DNA from 2 places in the Fervidobacterium nodosum Rt17-B1 genome. Region 1 is predicted to be linked to the other one. Evidence: riboswitches for the same ligand, from Rfam matches in the RefSeq annotation. Region 1 holds a riboswitch; the other holds the start of a gene.
What was found. A riboswitch is a leader RNA that binds a small molecule or an ion and turns the genes downstream of it on or off. The one in region 1 is predicted to bind thiamine pyrophosphate.

Region 1 (3,217 bases):
TTCCCAAGCTCTTTCAACCAATTCGCGCATAACGAACAATTCTTCCAATTGTTGATGGTCAGTGGCATCAAGAATAGCGCCGGGTCTCATGCCATCACCTAAGCTAAGCGTTACGTCGTATTCTCTAGCTATATCTAATATCTCGTCGAAATACTCATAGAAAGGATTTTCTTTGTTATTTTTTATCATCCAGCCTGTGACAATCGCTCCCCCGCGACTAACTATTTTTAGTATTCTTTGGTTGTTTTTAACCTTTTCAAGCACGTTTTTCGTTATTCCAACGTGAATGGTCATGAAGTCTATACCATCTTCTGCGTGCGATTTAACCATATCTATGAAATCTTTCTCTGAGAAATCTACAACGTTTTTTCCAGATTTGTACGAAAGAACAGCGGAATCGTAAATTGGTACTGAACCAACCGGCACAGGGCTCATTTCGACTAAAATTCTTCTCATTTCCTTTAAATCTCCCCACGTGGAGAGTACCATGACGGAATCCGCACCAGAGTCTATAGCTACTTTTAACTTTTCGATTTCTTCTTCAAGTGAACTATAGCCAAGTGATGTTCCAATGTTTGCGTTAACTTTTACAGAAAATCCTTCACCGACAACCATTGGTCTTGATATTTTGTGGATTTTGTTTTTTGGTATAACGGCTTTTCCAGAAGAAAGTTTTTCTAATATTTCTTTAACATCTACACCCTCATATTCTGCACAAATTGACATTTCTGGAGATATTTGAGATTTTCTTGCCATTTCAAGTTGTGTCATACTCTCACCCACATCTTATCTTCTGAGGTTTCTATTCTTTTCAGCTCTTCTTCTATCAATTCAGCAGCGCGAAGACCAGACATTATCATTCCACCGAAAATTGGCCCCATTCTTGGTCCACCACCGACACTTACCGCCGCCATGCCCATGACGTAAAGACCGGGGTAAATTTCTTTTGTGTTTTCAACGACGAATTTTTCACCATTCTCAGCGTCCATTGGAAATTCGTATTCAACAACTCCGCATGAGCAAAGGTTTTCCGAAGAACCTTTTACAGAATTAATTATTCCTCTTTTGGAGAGTAATCTGACGAGATTTGCTGGATGTCCCGTGCCGTCAACTGTGAATTTAGCTACAACCGTTATAGGGTCGACGTGTAATTTTTCCTTTATAGTTGGCATCCAGTTTATGACAACACCGGATATTCTTTCATTGTACATAACAAGGTCTTCAACGAATACGTTATTGAATATATACGCACCATTTTTCGTTGCGTTGTAAAGCATTGCGGAAGCAAAGTGCACGGCATCAACAACGATGAACTCATCTTCCTTTTTGTACTTAATATGATGTTCCTTCAAATACCATTCGAGTTCACTTTCCAAAACTAGTTCATTGAACATCATTCCACCGCCCCAAATACCTCCGCCAGGTTCGTTTTTCGCCTCAAAAATCGCTACTTTTCTACCATTTTTGGCAAGTTCTGTGGCAAGAGCAAGGGCGCTTGGCCCACATCCAGCTATAGCTACATCTACATTCAGCACATCGTTTAGTTTTTGGAAGTAATGCTTTACGATAAGTTGGGAAATCTTTAAGTCTTTCATACTCATCTCCTCCCTGTTTTGAAGTTTTTTACAATAAAAAATCCCTCCGAATTTTCTTCGGAGGGATTTTTGTTTTGATATTTCATTTTGCTTATTTAACTTTTTTACAATAATTACCACTCCCAATCCCTCCGCCGGTATTACCCGGATCAGGTTCGTAGGGTCGAGGGATTGCCTCCCTCCTCTCAGCCCCGCAGTATGGAGCTCCCCTTGGGAGAATATTCACTTTTTCTAATTTGATTTTATCTTACCTATATCTGTATGTCAATTGCCGATTTTTGGTGAATTTGTTTGATTATTTGTATTTTGATAGCTCAGAATCGATTCAATCAACCCAAAGCGCCTAATTTTCTTCCGCCGATTATATGGAAGTGTATGTGGTGAACTTCTTGACCAGCGTCTTTGCCATTGTTTTGGACGATTCTATAGCTTTCGAGGTTTTGGTCTTTTGTTACTTTTTTTATCACTTCAAATAGTTTCCACATGTTTTTAGAATCTTCTTCGGAAAGGTCGTTTATTGTCGCAATGTGTTTTTTGTATATCGCAAGCAGATGAACAGGAGCGACTGGGCGAATGTCTTTGATAACGATAAAGTCATTGTCTTCGTATACTTTTTCAGAAGGTATTTGCCCATCGATTATTTTGCAAAATACACAATCATTCATCATTTTCACCCCCACAATCTGAAAGATTTCATTTTTTAATTTTGTTTATTGTTTTTATCTTACTTTCAAGGTTGTAATATTTTCCATTGCCTACGTTGAGCGCGTTTGCACTTGTATTGAATAAGTAGATTATTGAATAATCATCAATATCAATTTGGTTTAATTCAGAATTTTTTGATTTAACTAATCCACCTTTTAGAATTTTCAGCGATGAAATTTTCGAATTAACTATGTTCAGCTCAGAAAGATCCGAGATTTCAGAGTTGTCTATTTGAGAGTCGTACATGATTACTTTGGAAAGTAGAGAAGTCACGAAGGTGTTTACTACAGAGTTGTTTATATATACTTTTCCGCAATTTTGGATGTTTAGGTTTTCTATCTTTGAGTTTATTATATACACAGCGTAAGCGCCATTTATTGTTACATTTTGAAGCTCAGAATTTCTTATGACGACAAAATTTGGTAGTACTAAATTGGCATTGTTGGCCTTCGCGTTATCAAGAAAGATTAAAGCCCCTATATCGGAGTTTATGTTTGTAGTGTAAGCATTCCCATTTAAGTAAAGTATGCCACTTTGGGTTACGCTTAATCTTCCGCTTTCGAGGATAGTTATTGGACCTGTTGATATGAATGAACCTTTGATGTTTAGCTCAGAATTGAGCGCGTTCATTATAACCACGCCTTCCTCAAGTATGAGCCCACTTTGTTCGTTTAGAATAACTTTGCTCAGGAGTCTGTAAGGTGATTTTGAAGAGAGTAAGAATTTTTTCCCAGATATGTTTGTTATTGGGACTTGGGAATCTAGTATGTCTAGTTTTTCAAGTAGTGGAGGGATGAATATAACATCGGAGATATTACCGAATTCATCTTCAAATACCGCGATTTGAGGATTTTCAGACAAGGTTACTTCCGTGCTCTTTACCGGATTTCCTAACGAACGGTTGGTTGGATTAATTA
Region 2 (3,217 bases), 750 kb from region 1:
CGTTCTGATAGGTGACCCAGGCGTTGGTAAAACAGCGATTGTTGAAGGGCTTGCGCAAAGGATTGTTAATAAGGACGTGCCAGAATTCTTGAAGAATAAAACAATACTTAAATTAGACCTTGCAAGATTGGTTGCTGGTACGAAATTCAGAGGGGAATTCGAGGAAAGACTAAAAAAACTTATAGACGTACTTAAGAAGAGAACAGACGTTATACTCTTTATCGACGAATTACACACAGTTGTTGGTGCTGGTGCCGCTGAGGGTGCACTTGATGCAGGTAACATTCTAAAACCAGAGCTTGCCCGTGGAACGTTAAGGGTTATCGGTGCGACTACAGTTGAAGAATACAGGAAACATATTGAAAAAGACAAAGCGTTAGCAAGAAGATTCCAAGTAATCTTTGTCCCAGAACCAAGTATAGAAGAAACCATCGAAATCTTGAAAGGTTTGAAGGCCAAATTTGAAGAATTCCACAACGTCTCTATAAGTGATAAGGCAATTGAGTTTGCGGCGAAGATGTCCGCAAGGTATATCACCGACAGATTTTTGCCAGACAAAGCAGTTGATCTTGTAGACGAAGCTGCGGCAAGAGCAAAAATTGATGGAAAGAAAGAAATAGTTGAAGAAGATATCGCAAGTGTTATTGAAAGATGGACGGGTATCCCCGTCGGTAAAATAATGGGTGATGAAAAGGAAAAGATAAAGAACCTTGAAAAGATAATACATGAAAAGTTTGTTGACCAAGAAGAAGCAGTGAAGATTGTTTCGAATGCAATCAAAATGTCCCGTGCAGGTATTAGAAATCCAAAAAGACCACTTGGTGTGTTCTTGTTCCTCGGACCAACCGGAGTTGGTAAGACAGAGCTTGCTAAGAGATTAGCGGATGTACTATTTGGTAGTGAAAAAGCGCTTATAAGAATCGATATGAGCGAATATATGGAAAAGCATTCAGTAGCCAGACTTATAGGTGCACCTCCGGGATACGTTGGTTATGAAGAAGGTGGTCAATTAACAGAGCAAGTTAGAAGAAGACCTTACAGTGTAGTGCTCTTTGACGAAATTGAAAAGGCGCACCCAGAAGTGTTCAATGTACTCTTACAGTTATTTGATGATGGAAGACTTACAGATGGTAAAGGGACGACAGTTGACTTTAGGAATACCATAATCATAATGACAAGTAACATTGGTTCAGATGTTATAATGCAAGACATTGAAGAGGGTTTCGAAGACTTGATACCAAGACATATAGAAGAAGAAATGAGGAAATACTTCCGCCCAGAGCTTATAAACAGAATAGATGCGGCTGTAGTCTTTAAGCCTCTTAAGAAAGAACACATCAAGGAGATAATCGAAATATACACAAAGGAATTAAACGAAAGACTCATCGATTCAGATAAAGATATAAAGGTTGTTCTTGATGAGAGTATGAGAGAATACCTTGCAACTGAGGGGTACGTTCCGTCAATGGGAGCAAGGCCTTTGAGAAGATTATTTGAGAATACTGTAGAATTTAAGCTTGCAGAACTCATAATTGATGAAAAAGTAAAAGAAGGCCAAACTGTAAAGTTTATTTGGGAAGAAGGAATATTAAAGTGGGAAATTTTATAAAAGAATCTTTTAAAGATACAATTTAATACTTGACACAGTCTAACAAAGGGTTATAATAGGATTGAATTTAATAATGCCTGGAGGGGAGCTCCAAAATGCGGGGCTGAGAGGAAGGAGTCAATCCTTCGACCCTTCGAACCTGATCCGGGTAATACCGGCGGAGGGACCAGGTGACTCAAAAATTTGAGTTCTGGAATAAGCAATTAAAAATCGTCCCTCCGAAAAAATGCGGAGGGACGATTTATTTTTGGAGGTGGGAGGATGAAAAAGTTCTTGGTTATTTCTCTACTTTTAGTTGTTTCTTTAGTGATTATTGCTGCAGAGCTTGTTATTTACACGTCCGATAGCTTTGCTGGAGGTATAGGAAAAGTTATAGCGCCGAAGTTCGAAAAGGTCTACAAATGCAAAGTTAAAATGATAAGTTTTGGTTCGATGGGAGATGTCTTAGCAAGAATTATCGCCGAAAAAAATTCACCTAAAGCTGATGTAGTGATAGGCTTAAATCCTCAACAGTTACAAAAGGCCATTAAGGAAGGTGTTCTTGAGAAATATAGACCAGTTAACTCAAAAAATATTGTTTATAAGTCTTTAGTTACAGATTATGGTACTGTTTACGATTACGGTGCACTTGCCATGATTTACAACGTAGAAAAGATTAAAAACCCACCACGTTCCTTTAAAGATTTACTCAAGCCTGAATATAAAGGTAAGATAGTACTTATCGATCCAAGAACATCAAGTACTGGCTTAACTTTTCTTATGTGGACTATCGCTGCATTCGGCGAAGATGATGCTATGGAATATTGGAAACAATTAAAAAATAATGTTTTAATGTTTACAAGTGGTTGGAGTGCAGCGTTTAAGATGATTGAAACAGGGGAAGCAGATATAATAGTAAGCTATGCCACAGATGGTGCTTACAGCATGTACAAGTACGGTTCAATAAAGTATATGCCCGTTATATTCGAAGAAGGAGCATACGTGCTTGAAGAGTATGCCTCAATTGTAAAGGGTGCAAAGAATCTCGCACTTGCAAGGACATTTTTAGAGTTTATACTAACACCAGATTTTCAAAAAGAAGTGCCTCTTAATCAATGGATGATGCCGGTTATAAATGTCGAGCTTCCCGAAGTTTTCAAATATGTACCAACATTTAAGAAAATTCTCAAAGTCAAGCCAGATGTCAACGACAGGATAGATGAAGTACTCAAAAAATGGGAAAAGGCTGTGATTGGCTAGAAGATGAATAAGTTTAGGTAATCATAATTAATGGGCTGCCTTTTGAATATCGCAGCCCATTTTTATTTAGTTTTATAAAATGATGAACAAACTTTAGATAGGTAAGGTCTAAAATAATAGGATTATAAAAATCGAAAGGAGGATTAAAATTTGAGAAAGTTAATCGTTATAATTGTTATATTATTAACATTTCTTAGTACTTTTTCTCAATTTTTAAAGGTGGGATTTTTGCTAGGCTCACCTTACGCGTTTTGGAAAGGTGAAAAGTTTGGTGGTATAGATTACGATATTCTTAAAAAGGTTGTCTCCGATATGGATTATCAGCTTGAAATATACATTCTCCCATTTACCGCTTTAAAACCTGAGATT

Region 2: it holds a riboswitch for thiamine pyrophosphate, as region 1 does, so the genes downstream of both, FNOD_RS01595 (thiamine ABC transporter substrate-binding protein) here and FNOD_RS07425 (sulfide-dependent adenosine diphosphate thiazole synthase) in region 1, are expected to answer to the same signal.

The regions. Positions count from the first base shown of each region.
Region 1 is NC_009718.1:1,538,492-1,541,708, forward strand. It holds gene thiC (phosphomethylpyrimidine synthase ThiC) at 1-771, opposite strand, end outside; gene FNOD_RS07425 (sulfide-dependent adenosine diphosphate thiazole synthase) at 768-1,595, opposite strand; TPP riboswitch at 1,704-1,816, opposite strand; gene FNOD_RS07430 (histidine triad nucleotide-binding protein) at 1,925-2,260, opposite strand; gene FNOD_RS07435 (hypothetical protein) at 2,289-3,217, opposite strand, start outside.
Region 2 is NC_009718.1:336,894-340,110, forward strand. It holds gene FNOD_RS01590 (ATP-dependent Clp protease ATP-binding subunit) at 1-1,609, shown strand, start outside; TPP riboswitch at 1,681-1,792, shown strand; gene FNOD_RS01595 (thiamine ABC transporter substrate-binding protein) at 1,871-2,848, shown strand; gene FNOD_RS01600 (substrate-binding periplasmic protein) at 2,999-3,217, shown strand, end outside.